DNA from 4 places in the Sporosarcina sp. P19 genome. Region 4 is predicted to be linked to each of the others. Evidence: riboswitches for the same ligand, from Rfam matches in the RefSeq annotation. Region 4 holds a riboswitch; each other region holds the start of a gene.

Region 1 (7,661 bases), on a different contig from region 4:
TCACGGAAGCCGAGCTTATAATAGACACGCATCGCCGTAGTCAGCGCGTCGAGCATCGGATTTTCAAGCAAGGAGTTTCCAATCGATTTCGGTGTCGTATCATATAGAAGCGAGCCGTTTTCCATGTACAATACTCTGTCGCACACCGGTAATAACTCTTCCAGTCGATGCTCAACTATTAACATCGTCATGCCAAGTTCGCGATTGATTTTCTCAAGAAGTGACAGAAACTCAGACGCTGCAATGGGATCGAGTTGGGAAGTCGGTTCGTCGAGCAATAAAATATCCGGCTCCATCGCAAGCACAGCCGCAAGATTGACAAGTTGTTTCTGTCCGCCTGATAAATCACTCATACTGTCATGCAACCAGTTTTGGATGCCGAAGAAACTAGCCACTTCAGCGATTTTCCGCTGCATGTCTTCCGTCGACACGCCCATATTCTCGAGACCGAATGCCAACTCCTGCCACACTTTCTCCATGACCATTTGTTCATCTGGATTTTGCATCATGTAGCCAATCGCAGTCGCCGTAGTCGACGCAGGCAGATCATCGATTTTTTCACCGTTGAAGTACACCGTGCCACTTAGTTTACCGCTTGGCCGCATTTCCCGCTTCAACATTTTCAATAACGTAGACTTTCCTGAACCAGTTGGACCGAAGAGTGTCACGAATTCTCCGCGCTTAATACAAAAGGAAACATCTTGCAACACATGGTGCTCTTCATAACGGAAGTTCAGATTTTCGACTGTAAGTATCGCCATTTGACACTCTCCTTCGCTTCATAGATAAACGGTAATAGCATAAGCAAGCCGATGATGACGTAATGCCCTGCACCTAGTGTCTGCTGACTGATCTCGGGATAATAGTGCGTCCTGTGCTGCGAGAAGTACCCAATATAGTAAAGAAGAAATAACACAAGGCCAATCGTCAACATTCCGTCTCGTTTCGTGAACCGCATCACTCTATACTGCGTTCTCGCTTTCGTCATGCCATACCCCCGTGCCTTCATAACATCTGGCTTCACGAAAACAAACTCCGCTGTCTGAACGAGCGTCTGGCGCCACAGTGCGAACGCGCGGCGGAATTTTTCCACTCTGCTGTTTACTTTGTAATAGCCGATTCCGCGTTGTGCCATTTGCTTTTCATGCCATTTCGTTTTGAATATCGGAATGAAACGCCACAGCATGGAAACGAGGATGCCGAGGTTAGCGGACACTCGTGTCAGTACGGCAAGCACTTTATTCGTCGTAAAAATCTCGAAATAGTTCTTCGTCCAAAAACACGTGGCGACAACGGCACCTGCCAGGACAAGTCCTTTCGTTACCGCTTCAAGCGTCACCGCGTGGTCATTGAGGAAAAACAATGGGGTGAAACCGTTATGTACATACGATGGATAGGCTGCGGCAATTAGCAGGAAGACGAAAAAGTAATAGACCACGTCTTTACTTGCGGTCCGAATTCCGTGCAGCATGAAGAAGTACAGAATGCTGCCGATCAGAGCAAGCGCCACGATGATCGGATGAAAAGAGCTGAACATCGTGACAACAACGACTGTAACGTAGACAAGTAGCAATATAGGGTGAAAGTTTGAGAATGCGCTCATCTAGTTTCCTACTTTCTTTGATTTACGTATATAGCCCTCTAGATCTCTACCTACATCACATGTGTAATGAAACTCTACTTCATCGCCGTCTTGCAGCTCGTATTGACTAACACCACGGCTCGGGAATTCGCCGTTCACTTTGTACATCCAGCCACTTAACGGACCACAATTGAACTCATATAAATAATTAATGCCTTGGACGTAAATACTGTTGTAAATATTGTAGTCAGCTCCTTGGTACTCCATCGGGATGCGGTGATGACGTGTCGCGCGGTCGAGTAAATCAAACGCGGTATCGCCACTACGCAGCACGTACTCCGTTTTTTTAAGGATCTCGCCGTCTGGTTCTACATATTTCTCAAGACCCGGTTTCAGCTTGTCCATCGCGTCGAGAACGGTGTCACTGCGTATTTCAAGCGTCACCGTCTCCGAGTCTTCCGTAATTTCGTCGATATGGGTCAAGTAATACTCTTCCACGGATTGAATCTTCGTTCCCGTGACGAGCCAGCCGACGATAAAGAGGATGAATGCTACAACTAATAGATCTTTCTTCATTATATCCCTCTAATCTCTTTGACGCCTTCTTTTTTGGATTCTACTCATCACTACGATGATTAAACCTACTGCAATGATTCCGAGTACCCATGAAATGCGCTTCGCTCTCACAGCATTGTCAATTTGCGTTTTCGATTTTTTGAGGTCTTCATAGTTCAAGACCTTTCCTTGATCATACGGAGATAGCGCGTTGAATCGCTCGAGAATCGCATCGACGTTGTCTCGGTCTTTACTTGTTAATTCATTGAATGGATACAGTTGATCGAGCACCATATCATTAATGCTCTGAATCTCGGCTTCCATTTTCTCAATTTCTTCTTTGTACTCGTATAGCTGAGCCAATTCCTTTTCAAAGTCGCCTTTATTGTCTGCTTGTTCGAACTGATCGATCATCGAAACGACGTCAATATAATGCTCTGTCGTCAAGGGTGTAGAAATCGCATCGATTTTTTCTACATCTTGTTCGGTAATATTTCGTGGCGCGGTTTGCTCCTGATAGATCGGTGCAATCGCGCCATTGCCTTTCGTATTAATTTCATACGCTTCGCTGAATGCAGGAAGATCGAGTTGGATCGATTGCTTTGTTGCAGCTTCCGCGAGTTTATGGAAGTTGTAGACATAGGAACGCTCCTCTATAGGGAAGTTTTCATATGTATCGAGCAATTGCTGGAGTTGCTTGGCGTTGGTCTGTTCATCGATGTCCTGAATATCTTCCATCAATGTAAGCATTTGCTGCTTCATCTCTTGCGGGTTTTCAGGACGGAAATCATACATCGTACGGTAGCCGTTTTCGAGTCGGTAGAGCGACACCAGCGCATAGAGAACTTGCTCCGAAGCCATCGAGTTCGATTCATCCGGTAAGGAAGAAGGATTATCCGCGTTATACGTTTTCGCGTGGACAAAACCTCCGTCTTCCATTTGATAGTCCATAATGAAATCGAGCAACGTGTGATCGCCTTTTTTAAAGCGTTCGTCTTCATCGGGATGGATACCGAGCGACGTCAGCGCAACGAGTACTTGTGCCGCACTTTCGACGTTGTCGTCTTCTTGCGTGCTGAAGCCACCAGTTGATGTTTGCATATCCGATAACTTTTTTAGTGCTTCGTCGACAATCATGTGAATCGTTTTCGTAACATTCTCACCTGTATCTTTTTGTGTATAAGTGAACTCTTCCATGCTTTGGTAATATGGCGCGAGCGCTTGAATTGCCATGGCGGTCATATCAGTTTCTGCTTCGTCTTGATAGAACGAAAATCCGCCATCTTCAAGTTGCAGTGAGATAATTTCTTTAATGATCTCGATTCTTGTCATGTCCGCGTCATCCGGCACTTTATAACGCATACTGTCGAGTGTGATCAGCCCCCAGATCCAGCCGTTGATACCTTGTGCACCTAGAGATGTTTTCATTCCACGGTTATACGTGCCGTCCGCGATCAAGTTACTATCCCCAACCGCCGTCGGATCACCGCCAGCTGCCAATATCGCCAATGAAATCCGGTGCCATTCCGTCGCTTTCATATCGCTGAGTTGATCTTTCGTTTTATAGCGTTCTATCACATTGTTCTTGATGACCGCGAGATACGCCTGGTAATCGTCAGGATAGCCAATACGGCCGAGGCCTATCGGATACCAGTCACCGTTCGTGTTCCCCGCATGCGCAAGAAACGGCTTGCTCAGCAATGGGTCAGAATCTGCAATATTCTCATCTTGTTTTTTCCACGCAATAATTTGTTCAATTGTGTGCAGCAATGATTCTTCACTTTCAGGTGTCGCGAACGCAACAGACGGCAGGAGTACCGCCGTCATTATCACGACTGTCACTAGCCATGCATAAATATTTCTCATTCCGTCACTTCTCTTTCCTTACCATTCTTTATTCCAATTCGCTCCGCTTTCACCTGAACTGTCATGCCCGCCAATATCTTTCCCATAATGAAGTGTGTAGCGAACTCGCACCACATCTCCATCGAGGAAATACGCATCCGAGAATCCATAGTTCGGGTAATCGCCATTGACGCTATACATCCAGCCGGAGCCGTTAGCGAAATCGAATTCACTTAGGCTGTCTGGTGAGTAGATGTCCCGATTTGAAGTGGTGGACACCTTCTCGACTACTTCCCACAGATCATCAGGAATATGGAGTCCGTTCAACATGCCTGGCTTACTGACGTCGCGCAAATAGAAACTACTGTCGAGGTTTCCAGTTTTACCGTATTCATAACCATTATTGCGCAGTAGTTGATCCAGAATATAGGAACCTCTTTGGCCTTGGTGTATATCCATCTTCGTCGGTTTGATGAGATAGGGGATTCCTAATACGGAAGCTTCTAGACTGATAGTTACTTGTCCGATGACACCGTCTTCTGCTGGCGCTACTGATGTAACCGTGAATGTTTCGGTCACCGTGCGCCCTTCATCGTCCCATACTTTAATCGTGACGTTGTTTTGTCCCGTCTGCAATGTCAGTTTATAACTCGTTTTCGAGCTGTCATCCCAGGTGAATGGAATATTTCCCCCATTAACTTGCACTTGGACGTTTTTCCCTCGAATCCGTTCACCTGAAGCGGTCACCGGCCAGACGTTGATCGTCTTAATATCCCCTTTGACCGTGCTACCTGACTTTAGATCGGTCACTAGTTTCGGTGCATCCGGATCGACTTGTGGTTTTTCGTTCACATTCGGATCTTTATAAGTGATTGTGTACTGTCTTTCCAATTGTTCGTCTTGATAATGTCCAGCGACTTTGACAGTATTCGTTCCATTGATCAGCTGCACACGATAATTCATGCCGTCTGACGATTTTACTAGTTGATCATTGACGGTAATCTCAAGGGGTACATCCACTTCATTCGCGGTCGCTTTCGCGTAGAATGAAAACTCTGCGCTATTTGCTTGTTGGTCTTTTAAGTCTGTTTCCAATGAAATAGTGATTTTTTCTTTCTCATAGATCACGGTGTAGGTCTGTTCCTCTTTTTTTCCATGTAGTTGCGCGGTGAGCTTGAGCGTGTTTTCCCCTTCAACTAATGTAGCTGTATACGAACCCCCAGCTAGTGGTTTTAGTTCTTGATGATTACTTAACACTTTCAGCTTCGCGTCTTTTTCCCCTTGCACAGCTTTCGCGGTGAATGTCAGCGTCTCTTCCATCACTGTTTGATCTTTTAAGTCTGTTGTGATGATGATATCATCACTATTTAACGTCACACGGTACAATTGACTGACACGAAGTAGTTTATTGTCGGATTGTTTATAGATAACTTGGAATTGAATGTCATTCGTACCTTCAATGAATGTGATTTCGCCTGTAAAATCATTCAGTTGCTTGCCGTTTAACGTCACGTTCATTTCCTGGGGAATGAGAGAATCGTCCAAGTGGTTTACGGTGACGACATATACCGGATCGGTGACTGTTTCATTATTTTTGATGTTCGTCGTGAAGTAGCGATTTTGTTGATCCGCCACATCGACGATTTCTATATCTGTATTCGTATTCGGCTTTGTTTTTTCTGGTGCGGGTTTGTTGTTGCCCTCAGCAGGTGTATTGGTCTTGTCATTCGTTTTCGATGAGTTAAGTGGTGCATGGGTAGTTCCTAGTTTGTTGAGTGGTTGATTTTGCGGCTTTTCTTCCGGTTTCTCTTGTGACTTGTCCGTATTTGTCAGTTCTTGTGATTTCGATAGATCTTCTGGATTGGCATCACTTTCTATCATCTTATTGGTATCAGTATTGGAAGATTCATCCCCGCCGCCAGCTAATTTCAGCGTAGAAGCCTCTACTTTTTCATTGAAATCAAATGCAGCGGCTTGTTCATTAGAAGTCGTCGCATATGTAATTGTGCTAAATAGCAGCAAAACGATGAGGCTGTAGTAGATATAGTTTTTGTATTTCATGAATGCATTCTTCGTATTTTTCATTCAACTCTTCCTTTCTTCATTATAAAAGGTATACGGTGCGCAATAATATTGAATTCAAAAAGTCCCCACCTCCTGAATGAGATGGGGACCATGTATGTTCAATAATTAAACTGCACAAATTGAATGATACACAAATCACCCTTTACCGGAAGGTGTCATGTTTACATACTTTGGCAAGTCTCCTGACTTTAGGGCACATTTTCTCCCTATTACAGTGGCCGGACCGCTCAGGATTTTCACCTGATTCCTATTTACTCTTTGCATACTAGACAAAGAACCAAAATACTCTATGTAACTGTTACTAAGCATATAGTTTTTGTAATGTAAAATCAATAGACGGTGTAACTGGAGTAGGGTTCTGTTTTTAGCGTTTTTATAACTAAAACCTCTTATTTCCAAAGAGGTTGCCATTAATGCGAAAGCTTTTTCAAATCAATGTACATAATAAATGAAATATAGGAAATCATACTTATATATTCAGTTAAAAGATTGCAGTGCCTAGATGTTTCCACTATTATCACACACCTATATAAAGGGGATAAAAACCATGAAAGTCAGACCATCTGTCAAGCCAATTTGCGAAAATCCCAAACATAAACAAAGTCAAGGCTAATATAGGATGCTCTATGCCAGTCATAAAGAGTATAGGGAACATTAATAGGCGCCTATTCGAAAAATAGAACGTAAAGGGAGATTATCATATGGATAAGAAAAAATATACGGTAGCTGGAACGAATATAGACGAAGTAAAAAAACTTAATGCAGAATCTGGTCTATCCTATAATGAAATTAATGAAGTTCTTAGCAAAGAAATTGAACAGAGAAAAAGATCAAATGCTGCTCAACATAAAAAGTAATTGGCAATATAAAACTTACCAAGTTTCAAATCGTAATTGGTTTCTCTAGATAATTTATCACCATGATCGCTGTATTCGTTTATGTAGTTATCAAAGTGCCTTTCCACCGTTTCTTCTCACTATATTTAATTGCTACAAAAATCAAAGTAGCACCTGAATAATAGACAATATAACTAATAAAACCTTTTTCAAACCTCCATCCTAGTCCCTGCCTATTAACCTAATAAGAACCCTTGAATTGTAACGAGCGGAGCCAATTGAGACGCTGCCAAACATAGCCAGCCGTAAACTTTGCACCATCTCCCATAACAAAAAAGGTCGATAAATATATTTACATTTCACTTACAAACATCTTCGTGTGAAGAGTAATATCCTTAAAGTCTTTATTTCCATCTTTAATTAAATGGTAAATTGTCTGGCCTGTTTCACGCCCAATAATTTTTCCACAAACACTGCCGATTATATAAATCCTTTAAATTTTTATCGCTTTGCAAGGCGAAACAAGGCGGGTCATTTTTTATATCTTGGAGGGAGTTAAATTAACCTCTCCAGAAATACAAAGTAAAGTGCCCCGAACTTACGAAAAGTAAATTGAGATTTTACGAGAAAGAAATCTAGTTATTGGCGACATGAATGAAAGTCTTATCTTTTTTAAAGAGAGTTAGCTATTATAAATTTTCCGTTTACAGTCTCACACTTAAGCAAAATGATAACAAGGACTATTCCTAAATGGAGTA
Region 2 (7,661 bases), on a different contig from region 4:
CGATAAAGAAAAGCTCGGATCGGCAGTGTAATACTGCCGATCCGAGCTTTTCTTTATCGCACATTAGAAACAACAATGCCTAATCGATCACGTTCAATAGCACTCAACTTATACATATGCTGGCGGAAACAAGACATGACAAACGTGTGTATATTGGCTTGTGTGACGTAATAGACAAACCATGGTATAGACGGTAAGTAGTCATGAATCGCAATGATTACTTCATTCGATCCTGGAATCTTTCTAAACTCCATTCTGCCGCGTTCATTGGAATCAGGATCCATCAATAAACCGCCCGTTATATAGTAAAGTGAGCGATCTTTTGTACTACGATCTGCAGAATAACTTAACTCGAGCAATGTCCGATTACCGAGGAAACCGATTCGGCAATTTAACTGGTCGTTTACGTCGGTTTTCACCCAAGGATTCAAGAACGTAGAAAGCCATTTTACGTAATAACGTGCAGTTTCATCCGCAGTCCAGTTATAAGGTAATTCAATTCTTTGCACTGAACGAACATCTTGCTTAAGCGGCCCCATTGTTGGCTTCTTCTTTGACACTTCTTTTTCTTTCAATTCCGCCTCCAGTGCTTCTCTTGCAGCTTGAATGAACGGGATTTCTCCATCACTAATCCCTTCCATGTAACGCTCGGAATGGACGACCATTGGATGTTTCAAACTCTCCACTAACGGATACACAATCTCTTTTGGTGTTTGTGTAACTAAACGTAACCAGAGCCTCGACAGACTTAAGGAGAAGAATGGCACATCTAACATTTTTGATCGCGTTCCCGCTACTTCAGCAGTCTTCACCATCATCGACTTATACGTCATGACTTCGGGGCCGCCTATATCGATAGATCGTTGCGCGGGTTCAAAGTCCAATAGTAATGAGCTTAATGATTTCATCACATCATCCAGTGCTACAGGCTGTGTATTGGAGCGTGTCCACTTAGGTAAAATCATTACTGGAAGTCTTCTAACTAGCTTCGATAAAATTGGGAAAGAAGAACCTTTTGGACCGACAATTAGCCCTGCACGTAATGCGGTAACAGGAACGTTATATGAGCGTAAAATCCGTTCTACTTCTAAACGGCTTTTCAAATGGCGAGATAAATCTTATTCATCTTCATCGGGGCTAATTCCGCCCAAATAGACAATTTGTTTAATTCCTTGTTTTTTAGCTGCCTGCGCAAAGTTATCCGCTAAAATGACATCCATATCTTCAAAGGCACCTTGAGATAATTTCGCTGATTTTAGCATAGAATGAACGAGATACACCGCAATGTCCGCACCAGCCAAGCTCTTCTCAGCATCTTTCATAGAAAACAGATCACAAGACCGCCACTCAACGTCTTCCGTATTCTCCCGCCGATCTCCATTTCGTGACAGACCAATAACTTTTGCTTTTCCTTTTAGCTTTTTCAATAGATTATTGCCTATATATCCACTAGCACCCGCAACGGCTACAACCAATTTCCCTTCTCCCATACAACCCCCACCCTCTCTCGTACGTGTACAGTAAAACTACCCTGTATAAGGAGTTTATAAGCCTATCTAATTAAATAATATTGTTTTTAAGCAGCGGTCTTTGCTTTTTATATTAAAAGTACTTATACTAGATAAGAACGATGAAAACTGTATATGTTTTTTTAGTTTTCATTCGGTATATACGGATAGGGGTACGATAAATGAAAGCACGTATTATGAAAGCTTTCCTCGAAGAAGTTCATGAAAAAAGTATGAAGTTTACGATGGATGATCTAGCCAAAAGACTAGGTATCAGCAAACGGACATTATACGAACACTTTTCTTCGAAAACGGAAATTTTAGATGCGATGATCGACTCGACATTACAGGAGTTCGACGAAAAAACCGATATCATTATGAAAGACGATGAACTACATCTTGTCGATAAGATTAAGAAAGTCATTACGGTCATACCGAAATACAATGACTTTTATAACTGGCAAATACTTGATCAAATGAGAAAAACACATCCCCAACAATGGGAGCGAGTACACGCTGCACTTCATGAATGGGATGAACTTCGTGAATTAATTGAACAAGGAATTCATGAAGGGATCATTGCAGATCAAAACGTAGAGTTACTTATGAAGTTGATTATAGATGCAACCAACTCTACACTTGATCGAAAGTTTTTCTACGAAAATCGTATGACGGTAACCGAAGCATTGGATTCCATTGTTGATATCCTGTTGTTCGGATTTATTAAGAAAAGTGATGACTAAATAAACTAATAAAACAAAAGAAGTTTTACTGTTTTACAAAAAAATGAAAGCGAGATGGAATTATGAGCCTCCACGCATGTGAGGTAACGAATGAAAATTGGCAGGATGTTGCCTATTTATCCGTACACGAAAACCAAAAGAACTTTATTGAAAGCAATTCATTTTCACTAGCACAATCTCAATTCGAACCAGAATGGAAGTCCATTGGATTATATGATGGAGAGGAATTAGTCGGCTATGCTATGCATGGACGTGAAGCAGATGGCAACGTATGGCTTGATCGCTTTATGATAGATCAGCATCACCAAGGCAAAGGTTATGCTAGCAGATTTCTTAAACTTCTACTTACGAGAATGGAAGAAAAGTATCAATGCAACAAGATATATTTAAGTATTTATCCAAGTAATAAAGCCGCACAGCATTTATATGAAAAATTCGGTTTTAAGTTAAATGGTAAAATTGATGATGTAGGTGAATTCCCTTGTCTCATCATGGAACTTGATCTTCAAAGGAGCCCTGTGCAATGAGTTCTTCTTCACCCAAGTTCAATAAATTGGATACTGAGCCAGTAGGACGTATCTTTTTACGTTATTTAATACCGTCAACTGTCGGTATGTTGCTGATGGCAATCAATATTGTGGCGGATGGTATCATGGTCGGTAATCGATTGGGTGCAGAAGCATTGGCGGGAGTCGGAATTTCGGCTCCCGTTTATACCATATTTTTTGCTATTTCCTTATGGATTGGTATAGGTGCCGCCACAAAATACTCGATGGCAATGGGTGCTAAAGATGTGCTTAAAGCTCGTTCGATTTTCACACATGCAATCATTTCCATTTTCTTATTCACCATTATATTAGGCTTAACCGCCTTTATTTTTAGGGATTCGCTAGCATACGCACTTGGAGCGAATACCACTACATTTCCATATGTATCGCAATATTTATTTGTGATATTACTGTTTGGCTTTATCTTTACTATAGAAAACACATTTAGTATTTTCGTACGTAACGATGGTGCACCGAACCTTTCGATGGCTGGGTTAATTGTGACGTCGGTCGTCAACATCATCTTGAATTATGTGTTCTTATTCATTTTGGATTACGGTGTTGCCGGTGCTGCAACCGCTACAATTATTGCATCCTTTATGGGCATGTTAGTACTACTCGCCCACTTCTTTAAGAAAAACAATAACTTAAAATTGATTCGCTTAAAGTTCAATAAAAAGCTGTTCCTAGCCATTCTTTTCATCGGATTTCCGAGCTTCCTTTCCGAGTTGGGAATTTCCTTCTTTACCATTACACATAATATTGCGTTCGAACGGATGGCCGGTACAGAAGGTGTTGCGGCATTCTCTATTTTAAACTATGTGCACAGTGTCATGCTTATGCTATTCCTCGGGATGGGTGGTGCCATTCAGCCGCTGATCAGTTATTATCAAGGCTCTGGTAACCGTATAAGGATGAAGGAAACCGTTAAAAAGGCCACTCTCACAGTGGTCATCGCGGGTGCTGTGTTCTTCCTTGTCGGACAGTTTGCAGCAGGCCCTATCGTGTCTATTTTCGGAGACTTCACACAAGCCGTCAGGGATTTGGCTACTACTGGAATTAATCTATTCTTCTTTGCCTATTTGTTCACAGGTACGAATTTTGTCATGATGACTTATTATCAATCTGTCGGCAATGTACGGATGGCCACTTGGATCACCGCTTCACGTGAAATCATCGTCATGTTGATTTTCTTGATGATCTTGCCACGCATCTTCGGATTGAATGGTATTTGGTTATCCATTCCCGCTTCTGAGCTTGTCGTATTTATTGGCGTGTATTTATATCAAAGGAACGCTACTCGACATTCGTTAATCGGCTAGGCGTTGGTCTATAGAACAGTACAGAAACATAAATCATTGTTCTAAGCAGCGCGTTCCATAGAATTAGTGTGAGTACGTGTTGTAGTAGAGAATGTTGCACTATTTTTGTTCCTTTCATCAATAAGAGTGCTATACTGAAAGAGCAACTGAATATCGTGTTAGAGATAGGTGCGTTTATTTTTCTTAAACGCTTAAAAGGGAAATCGGTGAAAAGCCGATGCTGTCCCGCAACTGTGAGTTGGAGTATAATTCGTTACCACTGTTTCACCGTGAGGGAAATGGGAAGGTGAATTATACGTTGAAGACGAGCCAGGAGACCTGCCTAGATCAGTACACACCAATACCCTACGCGGATAGGAGGTGTCAAGTGCGGCTTATGAAAAATTACACACAAGCCGACGTACGAAAAAACGGAATCAGGACATTCATTAGGTGGCTTCGATATAGTTTCTATCGATCCAGCATATGTGTATTTCCTGCCGAACCGTTTAATTCGTCACGGCTTCCCACTTAACATTCTTCCAGGTATTTACCGGAAGGATGTTTTTTATGTCAACGAATCCATACAAACACGATGAGGAGAATGAATTATGCACAATCAAACAATTGATGATTTTACAAACTTATTAAAGGACACATTGATGTCGGATCGAGTGAGCACTCACTCTACTCCCCTTCCTATACTAGTGGAAAATGTAAAGAAACAAATTGCTGAAGACACTTCAAATGACTCTGCAGAAAAAAGCAAACAACTAGCTAATTTAGATAAAGCATATCAAATCGTAGTTGCTGAATTAGTAGGTAGTAACTAATTCGTAATAAAACACCCCTGACCTTAATGTGTCAGGGGTGTTACTATGTTATAAAGAATCTTTAATCACACGCTTATAATTCAATACGGAAAGCAAGCCAAATATAGAATAAAGCGCTGTGTATATGAACATCACAATAATCGTGGGCGCCAGCATTTCAGTACCGAATAAGAACCAGCCGGATTTCACCGCGAAATAGCTGTGGAAGAGACCGACGACTAACGGAATACCGAAATTAAATAACTGCTTTCGTTGAACCCCTTTTAGCAAATCTGTTTGTGTATAGCCCAGTTTACGAAGAATAGTGTAGTTCGATTTTTCATCTTCACTTTCGTCCATTTGTTTAAAGTATAAGATACAGCCAGAAGTGACAAGGAAAGCGAGGCCGAGGAATCCCACGATGAACATGATCATGCCTGCACCTTGCATTTGTTTCGTTCTTTCCTCAAACTTCGATTCATGTCCTGCCCAGTCGTTTATTCCCAACACATTAAATATATCATTCGCTTTTTCTAGATCATTCTCATTCTCGATATCCACTCCATGATATTCCGTAAATTCGGATTCTACGGAAGGATCTATATCTACATTCATCTGCTGGAACACTTGATCATCCACTACCGCGACTACAAAACCATAGGTTACACGTATGGGCAAAACAACTACCCTTTCTGTCCCTTCCAGTGTTAGATCATACTCATGCTCTTTGCCTTGGAAAACGACTTGCTGATCTTCTTTGAATTTCATGAAGTTTTCCGTTAAATTATCAGAGTTGACGAAGAGCACTTCCTTTTCTGCTACGTCTATCTCCGGTAATCCTTTATCACTAATAACGATCATTTCTGTATCGGTATAACTTATATCTTGACTATCCCCACCGGCAATAGATAGTACTCTCGATAAATCAACAGGTGTATTCAATAGATCGATAGCTGTCTCTGTATAGGCAATGCTTTCACTTTCAAGCGCCTGTGTAAATTCCATTGCACGCGTAGTATCAGGAATAGTAAAGTCGGCCGGAATAGTTCGCTCTACTGACTTCTCTACTGAGTAATACGAAATATAACTTAAAGAAAGTAATGCAATGGATAGCGCAGATACCGATGTAATAATCATTAATAGAAGAGAATTCGATTTCATTCGAAACATAATTGAAGAGAGAGACAGCACATCGTTAACGTTCAGATATCCTCCTTTACGTTTACGAATCAGGTTAAAGATAAAGCTAACGGAGCCTTTATAGAACAAATACGTTCCCATGACGACAGAAGCTAGTATGATGATCATCACCAGAAATAGCTGTTCGCCTAGGAACACACTACTGAATAATCGAGATGATAAATAATAGCCGAATACAATGAGTAGAATACCGAACACACCGACAACCGCCTGGAATACTGTCATCTTTTTGACCCGCTGTTGCGTTACGGTGGTTACACGGAACAAAGATAATATACTTTGTCGTTTAATGAATAGCGCATTCATGATCAAAATCAATACAAAGATTACTGCAAATACGATCAGCGTTTGAAGTAATGCTGCTGAAGAGAAACGTAAAGTTGCAACATCCGTTACACCAGTGACCTTAAATAGAATGAGCATGAGTAATCGTGACATGGAAAATCCTAAGAGTATCCCTATAACGAGAGAGCCGATATATAACACGAAATTCTCTACACTTAAAATACGGAAAACGGTTCCTTTCGTCATCCCGATCAATTGGAATAATCCAATCTCCTTACTGCGTCGTTTAATGAATAGATTGTTAGCATATAGCAAGAATACAGACACGATAACAATTAGAAAAACTGAACCTGTTTTAATAGCTGCAGCACCTTTCACTCCTCCTGTTGCATCGTCCAATGCTGGATCAAATTGCAGAGTTACAAATGAAAAGTACAAGCCCACGCTAAAAACCAAAGCAAAGATATACACATAATAATGTTTAAGGTTTTTCTTGATATTGCGGAAAATCAGCTGATTAAGCGTCATGTTGCACACCACCCAACACACCTTGCGTTTTGATGATGTCATTAAAAAATTCGTTACGCGTTTGGTCTCCTTTATTCAGTTGCGTGTAGATTTGTCCATCTTTGATGAACACTACACGCTCACTAAAACTTGCGGCGAGAGGATCATGAGTAACCATGACGATAGAAGCATTTCTCTTCATATTGAGATCACTTAGTTTGTTCAACAAATCGGATGCCGCTCTTGAATCAAGAGCACCAGTTGGTTCATCCGCAAAAATGATGCTTGGATCATGGATAAATGCTCGTGCGGCAGACGTTCTTTGCTTTTGACCACCTGAAATTTCATTTGGATATTTAGTAGCAATTTCGGAAATACCCAATTCCTCCGCCACTGCAAGAAATTTTTCATTGGCTAGTTTTCTTGATACTTTCTGCACCGATAGTGGAAGCAGTATGTTTTCTTTTACTGTTAACGTATCGAGTAAGTTATAGTCCTGAAAGATGAAGCCCAAATGACGTTTTCGGAATTCCGCCATTTGCTTTTCTTTCATATCGTTGAGGTTCTGCCCTTCTATGCTGATCGTTCCCTGGCTAACGCGATCAATGGATGAAAGGACGTTCAGGAGAGTTGTTTTGCCCGATCCCGATGCCCCCATGATGCTGACGAATTCACCTTTTTGTACTTCAAGGTCCAACGCGCGTAACACTTCCTGTTTATTAAATTTATTGCCATATATTTTATAGATTTTCGTTGC
Region 3 (7,661 bases), on a different contig from region 4:
CACTACCGCTTGTACTATTCCTGCAGGCAGTTCAAGACCTTTTAGCGCATCCAGTACTTCGCCCGTCTCCCCAATTTGAACGATCATAATTCCGTCTACCACTTCTGTTTTCTCTACTTTGGCAGGTTGGAATTCCCCTGTCTTTTCATCTTTCAGTTGAATTTGAAGCTTTCCATCCGTAATGGTTGCTTTTACGTTTTCAGGTGCTTCGACTGAGTGTTCAGGTGTAGGATTCCAATCATCCCCTAAATCTGCACCCAAGTTCGTTGTATACTGCCAGCGTAAAATATCATCCTTCTGTAATTCATAAATTCCTGCACCATACTGCGGGAACTCCCCATTGACTGAATACATCCAGCCGCTAAGTGGTCCGCCATCAAATTCACCTAAATTATTTATACTCTTCACGTAAATAGTTGGACCTACACCAGTAAATTTGATTGGTATGGAGAGATTTTCTACTTCACGTTTTAATGCCGTGAATGCCGTATCTCCAGATTCAATTTTCAACTGTTTCGGGCTGATAATATCCCCAGTCCCCATTGTCCGTGTTTCTACAGAAAATGTTATATACTCCGGTTCAACTGGCGGCTCTACATTTCCCACTTCAGAAAATTGTTGCCATACGGATTTACCCGTTTTAACTTCTTGTAGGGCAATTAAGGATTGTTCTACTGCTTTCGTATTGACCCATTGATCAGCAGGTAAAGTAAAGGCAAATGCACCATTTTTCGTTTGGAATTTGCTTAATGCATCTAAGGGCAATTTCCCGCCCTTTTGCCACTTGTCCGATGTAACGTCTTCTCCTACCGCAACAAGACCTGAAATGACTGTCGCAATACTATTGGAATTTTCTCCCCAAGCGCCCCAGCCAGCTGTATCAAGTTGTTGTTCGCGCAAGGCTTGTTTTGCACGTTCAATTGCTGCATTCGCTGCACTATCATCTTGATAATTTGCTAGTGCCAGCAAGACCATTCCCGTTATATCGGGATCCGCTATGTCTGCCGCCTTTAATGAAAGTGAAAAGCCACCCTTATCTTTTTCTTGATTTAATATATGTTGTAACGCTTTCTCTTTTGTTGTGTTATCCCATGTTCCTACATCTTGTCCACGCTTCTCACCTGTATCTAAAGCGAGCATCGCCCAGACGTGTTTATTTATAGCACCGATCGATCCGTCTGTTTTTTGTTGTGCTGCTAGCTCTGCATAAAGATTTCGTTTAGTTTCCCATGCAGTAGATGGATCTTTTCCTACTGCTAGCAAACCGAAGATATAGCGAATATGATGCGTATCTGCTTCATCTTTCTGTAATCCTGGATCTTTAGTGAGCCAATCTGGTAATTGTGCTGTACCATCGCTTAATTGTGAACTAGACGCACCCAATGCAACCAATTCTGTCCAACTAATTCCAGGCATACCCCATCTAAAATTATCTTTATTATATCTCTCCACTTCATAGAAACGTAACGTATCCGCAAGCATATCGTCTACCGTACGAATAACTTCTGGTATAGCCGGAGTATTATTTGCAGTAGTGTTTACATTCGACTGCACTGCTTTAGCAAGTCCAGTTATTGATAACGTTACATTTGGTACTTCGCCTTGCACATGTAGAAGTACTTTCTGGTTACTATCAACTGTAACGGAGCCAACTGTTAGGTCACTGTTACCTACAGTCCAATTACTAGCATCTGAAGCCGCTTCCGTAAACGTATCCCCACTTAATTTGATTTCAATAGTCGGATCCTTGTCGCCGACTTTCAATTTTGTCATGGATTTGAGAACTGCATTACGTTTATAGAAAATATGAATCTTATCATTGTCGTTTACTGCTTTATCGATAAATGAAGTAGATGATTCTTCATTTACATCAACAACCCACTGATCCGTGCCATGTAAGCTTCCATTTTGAACGTTGTTAATCGATACAAAATTTTCTCTCAGTTGATCCAGCTCGTAAGGAATATTTTGTTCTTTTAACAACTGTTCAACAACTTGTACAATCGTATCGCCTGTTTCGAATGCCACTGCAGTATTTGCAAGAATCGGTGCATCTACCCCATCGACTTTCACGTTGGCTGTAGGTTGTTCTGCTTTTAAAGCAATTCGATTCCAAACAGAACTTCCTGCTTTAATATCCGCCAACGCAAGTAAAACTTGTTCTGTTGCCATTAAATTAGCACTCTTATCAGTCACTTTCCACTTATAAGACCCGTCTTCAAACTGAAAACCTTTTATTGCATCTACTACTGTCTGATCGCCTACATGCCACTTTTCTGCTAGTATATCTTCATTTACTGCAGCTAGACCCCAAATCGCTGTCGCTGTGGAGTTGGCATTATCGCCCATTCCAAAATTACCTGGAGAATTAAACCCACCCGTCGTTAAGTCTAGTTGTCTAGCTCGTAATAAATCCTTCGTTCTTTCAATAACTGCATCTGCCGCTTCTTCCCCTTGATAAGTAGACAACGCGATCATGCCCATACCTGTCATATCTGGATCGGAAACTGGACCAAAGAATGAATATCCACCATCTTCATTTTGGTTATCGAATAAGAATTGTAGCGCTTTTTGTTTCTTATCTGTATTCCACTCACCTAAGTCGGCTCCTAGACGTTCGCCTGTATCCATCGCAAGCAAGGCCCACATATGTTTATTAATGCCGCCAAATGAGCCTGTCTCTTCGTTTTGTTGCGATGCTAATTCTGCATAAAGATTACGATTCGTTTCCCATGCATCTGCTGGATCTTCGTTCATTGCGAGTAACCCGAAGATAAAGCGAATATGATCTGTACCATGATGTATAGGTTCTAGATAATCTGGATCTTCTTTTTGCCATTCTGGTAATATCCACTCGCCATTATTCAGGTCTTCACCTGCTGCGTAAAGTCCTACTAATGTTTGCCACGAATCCAATTTCATTTTTTTGTTTTTATAAAATTGAATGGTTTTAGCTAATAATTCTTCCACATCTGCCTGCTCGGCAACCGTTGCTTTGGTTTTCTCTACTCCTGTATCAACCGCTTGTACTGTTGGAGTTAAAACCGACAACACCAACAACAAACTTAGCAACACAGAGAATGTCTTGCTTACTCGACTACCTTTCCTCAACGACTCCTACCCCCTATTTTTCTCAATAAAAAAATCCCGCCTCCGGAAAGAGACAAGGATGGATGCGTGTTTAGACATACATAATACAACACAACATACACACCTTTTCCCGGAAGGCTGTAAGCATTGTATTATGGTAAGTCTCCTGACTTTTGGATACGAACGCAACTTCAACCTTCCCAGTATAAATACCAGTGGTTGTCTGAAGTTACTTTCCAATTACAGTGGCCGGACCGTTCAGGATTTTCACCTGATTCCTTTTTACGTCTTGCAAACTAGCAAGACACCAAAATACGCTATAAACTCCCCTTAATCATAATGAGTCGACAAAACAATTGCAATAGCGAGATTTTTGACGTGTAGAATATTTTCCAACCTCCTATAAATGACCAATTTATTCCTTTCCTATCTTGACTATCTTTTCAGACTATGTAACGATAAGATATGGATAAACACTAGGGGTGCTGTTGCTGAGAGAGGCGTTCGCCTTAACCCTCGAAACCTGCTCTAGATAATGCTAGCGGAGGGAAGTGGACATATGACGGATTTCGACCGTACTATGCAACCGCTTCGCACAGAGAAGTGGTTTTTTTGTGTGTATTTTTTGAAGAAATGAGAAGTGGTAAGAATGATGACGAATAAGGTTTTAGAGTTTACGAATGTATCTTTTCATTATCGAGCAACCAATGCTTCGAAACCAACTGCTATTTTTGATCAAGTCGATTGGCATGTAAATGAAGGCGAATTTGTCAGCATCATTGGACCAAGTGGTTACGGGAAAAGCACGTTGTTCCGACTAGTCACCGGTCTAGAAAATCCTGACAGTGGTGAGATTTCATTGAACGGAGAAGTGACAACGAAGCGGTTGGGCAAAGTCGGCTATATGCCGCAGCAAGACTTACTTATGCCGTGGCGAACGATTCTTGAAAATGTCCAATTACCAGTAGAACTTCAAGGCGATAAACCTACTGCCGATCAGATCATCCAGCTACTAGCTGATTTCGGACTGGCAGGCGAAGAAAACGCCTATCCTGGAAATTTATCAGGTGGGATGCGACAACGGGTTTCCTTTTTACGAACGATCCTGACCGGCTCCAATGTTTTATTGCTGGACGAGCCATTCAGCGCATTGGATGCAATCACACGGCTGACGATGCAAGAGTGGCTGATCGATCAATGGCAGAAGCTCGATAAAACGATCGTCTTCATCACACATGATATCGACGAAGCTTTATTTCTATCCGATCGCATCTTTGTACTAGCTGAAAGACCAGTACAGACGATTCGCGAAGTCATCGTGCCTCTTAGCCGACCACGTACTATGCGAGACTTGGCACGGCCCGAACTGATGGAACTGAAGGAGCAACTTATTAGTGAGCTTCGTTCGGAGGCGCGGCTATGAAGAAAATCACTTCGTATAGTTGGTCTATACTTTTCGTTTCGATTTTACTGGGCCTATGGGAAATTAGCGCACGTCTTTACGACAAAAGCTTTCTCTTCCCGTCCCCTTCAGCGATTCTGATCAGATTATGGGAGCTAAAAACGGAGCTGTTTATCCACCACTTACCTCCGACTGCTTTAACTATCTTAATCGGCTTATCGATTTCAATCATGCTCGGATCCACACTGGCAATTGCGATGTATAGTAAGAAACCGATCGAGCAGGCGTTTTACCCTATCCTGATCGCGTCGCAAACGATTCCGGTCATCGCGCTCGCACCGATTTTCGTCTTATGGTTCGGCTACAGTATTTGGAGTAAAGTCGCGGTTACGGTACTGATTACTTTTTTCCCGATTACCGTCAGCGTTTTCGACGGCTTGCGCTCTTCAGATAAAAATTTACGTGAATTAATGCTAACAATGGGTGCGTCCGCAAAAGATATCTTCTATAAACTAGACCTACCTTCCGCTTTGCCATCTTTCTTCTCTGGACTTAAAGTGGCGGTCACACTGAGTGTAATCGGTGCGGCCATTGGGGAATGGCTGGGTGCTCAGGCAGGACTTGGATATTTCAGCAGAAGAATGATGACGCAATTTGACAGTGCCGCTGTATTCGCACCGATCGTCTTGCTTTCTGCAGTAGGTATTATTTTCTTTCTACTCGTCGTCGTATTGGAAAAACACTTTTTACAATGGAGGAATCACCAATGAGAAAACATCTATTCCTTAGCATCATTTTTCTTCTTGTACTGCTAGCTGGGTGCAATAATGATAAGTCTCCCGCAGATAACGAAGAGACACCGAAAAATGAAAAGAAAAAAGTCAGTATCATGCTCGACTGGTATCCAAATGCAGTACATAGCTATATTTATGTAGCCCAGGAAAAAGGCTATTTTAATGAAGAGAACGTGGAAGTGGATATACAATTCCCTGCCAATCCGACCGATCCAATGAACTTGACCGCAGCAGGAAAAGTGACTCTTGGACTGTATTACCAACCGGATGTCATTTTAGCGCAAGCCAATGAAGACATTCCAGTTAAAGCAATTGCTTCGATTGTGCGAGAGCCACTAAATTATACTGTCATGCTAGAGGAAAGTTCGATTCAATCACCTAAAGATCTCGAAGGTAAAACAATCGGTTATCCAGGAATTCCACTAAACGAATCTTTGATTAAAACGATGGTAACGAATGACGGTGGCGATTATGACAAAGTGAATATGATCGACGTTGGATTCGAACTGGAATCTTCACTCGTTTCAAAACGTGCCGATGCCGTGACAGGAACATTTATTAACCACGAAGTGCCTGTTATGGAATCGAAAGGCTTCAAAACGCGCTACTTTAATCCAGTAGACTATGGCGTGCCAAATTATAGTGAAATTGTGTTGTTGACGAGTGATGATACATGGGACAAAGAACAAGACGCTATCCAGGCTTTCTGGCGGGCAGCACAAAAAGGGTATGAATTTATGGTAGAACAACCCGAAGAAGCTCTCGACCTCTTGCTAAGCAACCAAGATCAAGCGAACTTCCCGTTAGACAAAGCAATCGAAACGGAAAGTTTAAATGTGTTATTACCGAAGATGGATACAGACGGTGAAGCATTTGGTACGCTTGATGAAACATCTTGGGAAGAAGTGCGGGACTGGCTACATGAGATGGAATTGATCAAGACGAAACCTGAAGTGGACGATATGATTTTAGACGTCAGCACAGGTGAAATGTTTTCTAAAATAACGAAGTAACACGCACAAAGGGCTATTGCGGAAGTCTCTATGACTGACCGCAATAGCCTTTTTCGATTCTATGGAATTAGCGAGGAAGTACCGTAAACTTCACAGCAAATGACTTTTTCATTGCGACACCTTTTTTATTCTGCAACCCTTGCTCCACGCGTAAATAATGAACTCCTAGTTGCCATTCTTTAGTTGGTGTAATTAATAATTGCTTGCTATTTGTAGGATCCACTTTCGCTGTAAAGCTTTCGATACGTTCTGCGCTATTTGGCGAACGGGTAATGTAAATATGTTTTGAGTAGTCTTTTCCAAGTAGTAATTCATTAGTAAATTTGATTGTGAATACTTTATTCGTTTGTACTTTTAGTTCTGGAAAATCGCCTGTAAATTCATTTGGCGGAATAGGTGTAGAACTAGCTGGTAACGCATGGCTCAGTTTCTCTAAACTTACTATCCCTGCACCAAAATGAATATCTTTACCCGGCGCGCCTAGGTCTGTCGCGGTCATTTCTAGTAACTGTCTGATTTCAGCCGGTGTTGCTTCAGGCTTCAATGATTTTACCAAAGCCGCTGCACCTGCTACCATTGGTCCCGAAAAAGATGTTCCACTGACTAACTTATAGCTATTAGCAAGGGTTGTCGTATAGATTGCCGCACCTGGAGCGACTAAGCTCACGTGAGAGTTATAGTTTGAAAAGGAAGCGCGCTGATTATCTCTTTCCGTTGCGCCAACTGAAATGACGGAAGGATAAGATGCAGGAAACATGATCGAATTCCCTTTCGTTGCATCATTCCCTGCAGACGATACGACCGTGATACCCGATTCGACTGCACGCTGAATCACTTTTTCTTCCATTTGAGAAGACATGCTGCTTCCGTAACTCATATTGATTACATCGACTTGTTTCTTGATGGCGTAATCAATCGCCTTAATACTATCCGACACTTTACTGAGACCGTTCAGATGCGAGATTTTCAACGGCAATATTTTGGTTTCATATGTTCCCGCAATACCTACTACACCCAGATTATTTCCAGCCTTAGCCGCGACTACGCCTGCGACAGCTGTGCCATGGCCATTGACGTCCTGAAGATTCGAATTATTTGCGTAAAAGTTATAACCGCCTGGCTGAATTCGGCCCTGTAAATCTTCATGTTGTAGATCAATGCCGGAATCAATGACTGCCACGACGGTCATTTTCTTTTGTTCTTGCACCCTAGACCACATCCACTGCGGCTTCATTTGTGGTATCCACCACTGCTTCACTAGAATAGGATCATTGAATACAACATGCGAATAGCGCTCATAGTTCGGTTCAACATGTAAGACGTTGGGATCTTTGAGAAGTTGTTCCTTCATTAATAGCGTAT
Region 4 (7,661 bases):
TGCCACTCCAGGATGCATAGGCGATTAAGAATGACACCACTCGCACTCCTCAATCTCAGCTGCGGTTGAACGCATATAGTACGTTGTTTTCATTCCTGACTTCCATGCCTGCAAGTGCAAGTCCAAAATAACGGATGCGCGGATGGAGTTTGGTACATAGATGTTGAATGAAATCGACTGATCGATGTGCTGCTGACGAGCGGCGTTTTGCTTAATAGACCAGCGCTGATCCACGATGTAAGCGGAACGACGGTAGATGTCATACGTGTTGTGATTCAAATCCGGTGCGATGACCGGTAATTTATAGTCTTTCTTCTCTTCATGGTAGAACGGCTTGAATACTGGGTCAATTGACGCTGTGGAGCCTGCGATAACCGATGTCGAACTGTTCGGTGCGACTGCCATCAAGTAGCCGTTACGCATACCGTTCATTGCCACATCCATGCGCAGTTCACGCCATTTATTGGAATCGTATTCGCGTTGATCGAAGTATTCGCCCGTTTGCCAATCCGAACCATCAAACAATGGATACGCGCCTTTTTCTTTTGCTAATTCCATTGATGCTTTAATTGTCAAATACGCGATATTTTCATATAACTCGTCTGCAAAGTCCACCGCTTCATCTGATTCCCACTGAATGTTTTTCAATGCGAGTAAATGGTGCCAGCCGAATGTGCCGAGTCCAATTCCACGGTAGCGTGCATTTGTGCGTTGCGCTTGTACAACCGGGATTTGGTTCTGATCGATGACGTTGTCGAGCATACGTACTTGAATTTTGATCAAACGGTCTAGTACGTCTGCTGTAACAGCTTTTCCAAGGTTAATCGATGACAGATTACATACAACGAAATCGCCTGGCTTCGTGCGTGTGACAACCATATCGTCTTCAAGCGTTACGGATTCATGTGTAGACGCTGACATATTTTGGAGTATTTCTGAACACAAATTACTAGAATAAATCATTCCTTCATGCTTATTCGGATTCATACGGTTTACTTCATCACGGTAGAACATGAATGGCGTTCCTGTCTCCAGCTGGCTACGCAGGATCCGTTTCATGATTTCAATCGCTGAAACCGTCTCTCTTGATAAATCTTCATTGCGGACACATTCTTCATACTTCTCGCGGAATGTTCCTTGTCCTTTTGTTTCATCATAGAAGTCTTCCAATGAATAGCCCATTTTCGTGCGGACTTCATGTGGATCGAATAAATGCCAGTCTTCACGGGACTCGACTTTCTCCATGAACAAGTCCGGCAAGCAAACGCCTGTGAAAATGTCATGTGCACGCAAACGGTCATCGCCGTTATTGAGCTTGAGATCGAGGAATGTGAAGATATCTTGATGCCATACGTCGAGATACACCGCCACGGCACCTTGACGTTGACCGAGTTGATCGACGCTGACTGCTGTGTTGTTCAGCTGTTTGATCCATGGAAGAACACCGCTTGACGCGCCTTCGAATCCACGAATCGATGCACCGCGAGAACGAACTTTCCCTATATAGACGCCGATACCGCCACCGAATTTCGACAAGTTCGCGATATCCGTATTGCTGTTATAGATCCCTTGTAATGAATCATCCACTGTATCGATAAAGCAACTCGATAGCTGACCGTGCATCTTGCCTGCGTTCGATAATGTAGGTGTCGCAACCGTCATGTACAAATTGCTCATCGCCCAGTACGCTTCGCCGACTTTATGAATGCGGTCTACTGTTTCGTCCTGCATTAACGTCATCGCAATGATCAACCAGCGCTCTTGCGGAAGCTCCACTGACTGTTTCTTAAAGTTTACCGTTACATAGCGGTCTACTAATGTTTTTAATCCAATATATGTGAATAATAGGTCACGAGAAGGATCGAGTAGCTTACCGATTTCCTGAAGCTCGTCCTGGCTGTATTTCTCTGTTAGAACGGGTGTATATAACCCCTCTTCCACCAAGCGTTCTACATTTTTCGCAAAATCGGTATAGACATCCGCTCCACGCAATGCTTTTTGCTTTGCATAGACGTCGAACAAATAAATACGCGCCGCTACAAACGTCCAGTACGCATTTGCTTCATCAATACGGCTTAAAGATTCTAGCACCATCGCGTTCGTCCACTCAGTTGCCGAGCTCGCCGGGTGACGCTCCTGGAATTTCTCACTCGCTTCGATCAACGGCTCGATTTGCTTCTTGCCGAATTCCTCCTGTAAGTTTTCCATCAATAAATTAAGTCCCACAGATTCTTGAATTATAGCCATTATATCCGCTCCCTTTAGTGAATTAATTCGGTTATGTACTAAATAAAAAAGCTCCCAATAAAAATCGGGAGTCGTCGATTGACGCTTAGTAGATTGCGGAAAGTTTTAGGCAGACTGAAAAAAGACTGCTTTGTGCTTTCACTCTCCAACCCCGAAGAATGTTTTGCTGAGATGACTGGCAGGTCTACTGGCTGGCACATCGTTCTTCCATCTTTCCTTCCCGCCGTAGCAGTGGTTTTTATAAGATAGTCGTCCGTGCCCTCAGTTGCGGGGGCAGCTCCGTTAGTGGCGGATTCCCTTTTAAACTTCGTGGGTACCAATTCATCTAATTGCTGTTAAACACTATATATAGTGTGTTAATTCATATATAACCCTAACATGTTGTGTTCAAACATGCAAAACAAAAATCGAACCGAGGTCCAGAATCCTTCTTCTGAACTACGATCCGATTTTTTATATTCAATATTTTATAGTATATCAAACTTTTTACTTCTTGACTAAATTGATTGTGTGAACGTTTTAAATTAGATAGTGAAAACTAAAAGTGGAAGGGATGAGGGCTCCAGCCGGGGGACGCGTTCCGAAGGGCCCGCGGCGAGCCAACCAGTTCGCTTCGCTCTCTTTGGTTGTCTCTCCTGTCGGGCTGATCCTTCCGGAGTCGCCCCCGTCTTCCGCCCTCAACCTACTTTCTAACGTAGACCACCTAGAAACTTCACTGTATTTTTAGTACCAGTTCGAAGTCTTAAGAACATAAGGCTAAAGTTCAAAACATAAAAAGCCCTAGATTATCTCTCAATATCACAAGCGATCTTCCGCTCTTTCAGCTGTTTCTTCCCAACATTCTGCGCCTTTTAGTTCAGGAATGCTGGCTGATTTGAAGACGGGATTTCTGCCGGCTCTTCGTTGTTTCGTGAAGTCGTCGAGTACTTTGAAGGCGATTTTGCCGAGTAGCAGAATGACGATTAGGTTAATGATAGCCATTAGTCCCATGAAAAGATCGGCCATGTCCCATACTACTTGTACTTTTGCAATGGCTCCGAAATATACCATAGCAAGTACGAGAACTTGGTAGATTCGTTTCCATACGACGTTAGCATTGATGAATTCAATATTCGTTTCGCCATAGTAATAGTTTCCGATGATAGAACTAAAGGCGAAGAACATGATCGCAACGGCGATGAAGTATGGTGCCCATGCGCCGACTTGTACGGCCATGGAATTTTGTGTCAAGATGATCCCGTTTGTTTCACCTGATTGATACAAACCGCCGAGCAAAATAATGAATGCTGTGGCAGAACAGATGATAATCGTATCGAAAAACACACCTAGACTTTGTACCAATCCTTGTTTTGCCGGATGCGATACGTTCGCTGTAGCGGCTGCGTTGGGCACACTACCCATACCTGCTTCATTGGAGAAGAGACCGCGACGTACACCTTGCATCATCGCCATCCCGATTCCGCCACCCATGACTTCTTTAATTCCGAAAGCATGCTCGAATATTAAGACAATCAAGCCTGGAACTTCTGTGATATTTATAATCACGATGTATAGGGCTACTAAAATATAGAAGGTTGCCATGACGGGTACGATGGTCTGTGTTACTTTGACAATACGTTTGACGCCGCCAAAGACGATCATCCCTGTCAACAGCATTAAACCAACCCCAATACCCCAGTTCGGAATACCGAATACTTCAGTAAAGGACTGACTAATCGTGTTAGATTGTACTGCGTTAAATATGAATCCGAAACACATCGTCAATAAAATCGCAAAAACAATTCCAAGTTTTCGCCAGCCAAGCGCTTTTTGCATATAATACGCTGGCCCTCCGCGGAATGTATCGCCGTCTTTCACTTTATACACTTGCGCCAATGTACTTTCGATGAATGCGGTCGCCATACCGATAATAGCAATCACCCACATCCAGAATACCGCACCCGGACCACCGATTCCGATCGCAAGGGCTACCCCCGCTACGTTACCTGTTCCTACACGTGATGCGGCACTAATCGTGAATGCCTGAAACGGAGACACCCCGTCATTGCTATCTTTCTTCTCTACAATCAGACGGAACATCTCGCGAAATAAGCGTACTTGCACAAATTTCGTGCGAACCGTGAAATATAAACCTGTTGCCAATAAAAGTCCAATTAAAACATATGTCCAAATGAAATTATTCGCCGGCCCTACAAGCCAGTCGATCGCATCTTGAAACATCTGACCACCTCCTTGTGTATTCTATACCCTACTTGTCTAGTTACTATGCTCGGCATAAAGAAACTATTTTCTACTTTGCATGACGGTTGACGCTTTATTCTCCAACAACACTGCTGCATATGCCATCAATTCAGCCAACGACATCTTCCCGTCATCTAATGAATGTAATTCGGAGAACCACCCGAGAAGCTCTTGACGCGCCGCTTCTTCAATAGCCCCCGAAATGACTATGACCGGAACCCCCTCTACTTTTGCAAGCTTTGCAATCCCCATTAATGCCTTGCCTGCAAGCGTCTGCCGATCTGTCTTACCTTCACCCGTCACAATGAAATTTGATGAAGATAGATGCTTTGCGAAGTTCATCGACTCGAGCACGACATCAATTCCACTTTCAAGACGCGCCCCACAGTAGGCAATTAATGCACCTGCACTTCCCCCGGCCGCACCTGCACCCCGTAACTCATGCAATCTCACGCCTGTCCGCTTTTCCGTCTCGTCTGCCAGATGACGTAACCCTTCATCCAAACGCAGAACCATTTCCCCATTCGCCCCTTTTTGCGGACCGAAAACAAACGACGCACCTTGCTCACCGACAAATGGATTGTCCACGTCGGACGCAATGCGAATGTCCGTCTCCAGCAAACGCTTATCTAGTTGCGAGGTATCGATTTCATTGATGAACGGAAGCGCTTCCCCATTTATCTGCAACAACTGTCCGTCAGCAAGGAAACGTACGCCTAGCGCTTCGAGCAAACCTGTTCCCCCGTCAGTCGTCGCACTGCCGCCAAGTCCAATAATCATTTTCCTGTATCCCGCATCCAGCGCATGACGAATTAATTGTCCCGTGCCAAATGTTGACGCTTTCATTGGATCCAGTTCATGATCCTCAAGCAACAGCAAACCGGACGCCTGCGCCATTTCAATGACCGCTGTCTTGTCGTCACCAAGCACACCAAAACACGCATCGATTGCGCGGCCCAGCGGATCTTGCACAGACACCGTTCGCAACGTCCCACCAGTTGATGAAACGAGAACAGCAAGCGTCCCCTCGCCACCATCCGCAACCGGCAAACGTACTATTTCTGCGTGTGGATAGACTTTTTTCACTCCACTATATATAGCGTCGGCCGCTTCTTCCGCATGCAAACTTCCCTTAAATGCATCAGGCGCAATGACAATTTTCACGGCTCACACTCCCTTTAATCGTATTCTAGCAGATTACGTGGGAAAAGTTACCGTAAAATATTGGTTAGTGCATATATTTTTATAATGAAGGCTTTCAGAATTCTCTGTAGATGGACAGGGTAATAGTTTTGCTAGGTGTTTCTGCTCAATGAAGGTGGTCATTCGCTCTATCAAGTCTTGCATCCGCTCTATCAAGTCCCGTATCCGCTCATAGTTTGCGGTATAGCGCTCTATGTGAGCGTGAATCCGCTCATTAACAACGTGGTTCCGCTCTATGACCCAGCGTATTCACACCGAACCTCGCGTCCGCTCTATCAGGTCGCAGATCCGCTCATAGTTGGCAATAAAGCGCTCTATGTCGATGTAGATCCGCTCAATGTTAATCTGTATTCGCTCATACTTCGAAGTAAAGCGCTCTATCTGAATACGAAACCGCTCAAAGACAACGTGGTTCCGCTCTATGAACCCGCGTATTCACACCGAACCTCGCGTCCGCTCTATCAGGTCGCAGATCCGCTCATAGTTGGCGATAAAGAGCTCTATGTCGATGCAGATCCGCCCAATGTTAATCTGTATCCGCTCATACTTCGAAGTAAAGCGCTCTATCTGAATATGAAATCGCTCTATGAACCCGCGTATTCACTCCGAGCCGCGCGTCCGCTCTATCAGGTCAGAGATCCGCTCATAATTGGCAATAAAGCGCTCTATGTCGAAGTGGATCCGCTCAATGTTAATCTGTATCCGCTCATACTTCGAAGTAATGCGCTCTATCTGAATACGAAACCGCTCAATGACAAAGCGGTTCGGCTCTATGAACCCGCGTATTCACTCCGAGCCGCGCGTCCGCTCTATCAGGTCGCAGATCCGCTCATAGTTGGCAATAAAGCGCTCTATGTCGATGTGGATCCGCTCAATGTTAATCTGTATCCGCTCATACTTTGAAGTAATGCGCTCTATCAAGCCACGTAACCGCTCAATGAGCCCGACCCCACCCCCGTTCCACGCCGCTCTATTCGCCCATCTACCAGCACGCGCCATGTATTAAACACCGCACCCTCAGGGAACACTACCTACGTAAGGAAAGGAGCAGTAATGAATGGCTGAGTCACAAGTGATAAATTGGACGAATCGAAAAAGTTATCAGAAGAGAAATCTCTGGGCGGGTATATTATTCGGACTCGGGTTTGTGGCGTTTTTGGACGAGACACTGTTTCATCAGTTGCTGCATTGGCACAAGTTTTATGATAAATCTACAGTGGCGATCGGATTAGTGTCGGACGGTTTATTTCATGCGTTTAGCTGGTTTGCGACGGTCGGTGGATTGTATTTGGTGGCGGATTTACGTAGGAGGAATGCGTTATGGCATAAGATGTTCTGGGGTGGCAAGTTGCTCGGGGGTGGAGCGTTCCAATTGTATGATGGAACCATTCAACACAAAGTCATGCGTATTCATCAGATTCGTTATCATGTAGACATCGTTCCATATGACGTCGTTTGGAACGGTTCTGCGATTGTGATGATTGCGGCAGGCCTGTTGCTAATCAAGTCAGCGCGACAGAATGCACGCTCGGCGGAAAGGCTGGTGCTTCATGCCACATGATGCATATATCAGTGCGACCGATTGGCTGTTTGGGACGCTTGCGTTGCTCGCCATCCTGTTATACGGGGTCGGGATATTTCATTCCAATCGGCAAAAACGTTTACGTAAATGGCCACGCAGACGGATTGTGTTGTGGGTAGCAGGCGTACTCGCTTCAGTAAGCACTGTTGTCGGACCGCTTGCCGAACTATCACATGATCATTTCACCTGGCATATGTTCGGCCACCTTTTGCTCGGCATGCTCGGACCCCTTCTATTGGCGCTCGCTGCTCCTATGACGTTGGTGCTGCGGACACTTCCCGTTCGGCAGGCTAGAAAGGTAAGCCGATTGCTAAAAAGTCGACTCGCGGGGTTCTCTACACATCCCATCATTGCTTCTATTTTGAACATTGGCGGACTTTGGTTGTTA

Evidence for each region. Region 4 has a riboswitch for cobalamin ahead of CSV74_RS11930 (ribonucleoside-diphosphate reductase subunit alpha). Riboswitches for the same ligand answer to the same signal wherever they lie in the genome.
Region 1: another riboswitch for cobalamin. It lies ahead of CSV74_RS13890 (DUF4430 domain-containing protein); the one in region 4 lies ahead of CSV74_RS11930 (ribonucleoside-diphosphate reductase subunit alpha).
Region 2: another riboswitch for cobalamin. It lies ahead of CSV74_RS09450 (hypothetical protein); the one in region 4 lies ahead of CSV74_RS11930 (ribonucleoside-diphosphate reductase subunit alpha).
Region 3: another riboswitch for cobalamin. It lies ahead of CSV74_RS07295 (DUF4430 domain-containing protein); the one in region 4 lies ahead of CSV74_RS11930 (ribonucleoside-diphosphate reductase subunit alpha).

The regions. Positions count from the first base shown of each region.
Region 1 is NZ_PDYR01000015.1:11,417-19,077, forward strand. Features, by position in the region: gene CSV74_RS13870 (ABC transporter ATP-binding protein) at 1-761, opposite strand, end outside; gene CSV74_RS13875 (energy-coupling factor transporter transmembrane component T) at 734-1,603, opposite strand; gene CSV74_RS13880 (DUF4430 domain-containing protein) at 1,604-2,158, opposite strand; gene CSV74_RS13885 (prenyltransferase/squalene oxidase repeat-containing protein) at 2,168-4,003, opposite strand; gene CSV74_RS13890 (DUF4430 domain-containing protein) at 4,022-6,067, opposite strand; cobalamin riboswitch at 6,223-6,364, opposite strand; gene rpmJ (50S ribosomal protein L36) at 6,615-6,680, shown strand; gene CSV74_RS16785 (hypothetical protein) at 6,769-6,924, shown strand.
Region 2 is NZ_PDYR01000007.1:96,151-103,811, reverse strand. Features, by position in the region: gene CSV74_RS09470 (Rossmann-fold NAD(P)-binding domain-containing protein) at 54-1,103, opposite strand; gene CSV74_RS16920 (NAD(P)H-binding protein) at 1,119-1,490, opposite strand; gene CSV74_RS09465 (TetR/AcrR family transcriptional regulator) at 1,691-2,251, shown strand; gene CSV74_RS09460 (GNAT family N-acetyltransferase) at 2,314-2,778, shown strand; gene CSV74_RS09455 (MATE family efflux transporter) at 2,775-4,121, shown strand; cobalamin riboswitch at 4,271-4,461, shown strand; gene CSV74_RS09450 (hypothetical protein) at 4,712-4,933, shown strand; gene CSV74_RS09445 (ABC transporter permease) at 4,982-6,925, opposite strand; gene CSV74_RS09440 (ABC transporter ATP-binding protein) at 6,915-7,661, opposite strand, start outside.
Region 3 is NZ_PDYR01000005.1:36,067-43,727, forward strand. Features, by position in the region: gene CSV74_RS07295 (DUF4430 domain-containing protein) at 1-3,111, opposite strand, end outside; cobalamin riboswitch at 3,230-3,417, opposite strand; TPP riboswitch at 3,559-3,657, shown strand; gene CSV74_RS07300 (ABC transporter ATP-binding protein) at 3,743-4,513, shown strand; gene CSV74_RS07305 (ABC transporter permease) at 4,510-5,262, shown strand; gene CSV74_RS07310 (ABC transporter substrate-binding protein) at 5,259-6,299, shown strand; gene CSV74_RS07315 (S8 family peptidase) at 6,367-7,661, opposite strand, start outside.
Region 4 is NZ_PDYR01000011.1:9,858-17,518, reverse strand. Features, by position in the region: gene CSV74_RS11935 (flavodoxin) at 1-37, opposite strand, end outside; gene CSV74_RS11930 (ribonucleoside-diphosphate reductase subunit alpha) at 25-2,247, opposite strand; cobalamin riboswitch at 2,408-2,584, opposite strand; gene CSV74_RS11925 (alanine/glycine:cation symporter family protein) at 3,046-4,467, opposite strand; gene CSV74_RS11920 (glycerate kinase) at 4,531-5,652, opposite strand; gene CSV74_RS11915 (hypothetical protein) at 5,788-6,594, shown strand; gene CSV74_RS11910 (DUF2243 domain-containing protein) at 6,749-7,252, shown strand; gene CSV74_RS11905 (cytochrome c oxidase assembly protein) at 7,242-7,661, shown strand, end outside.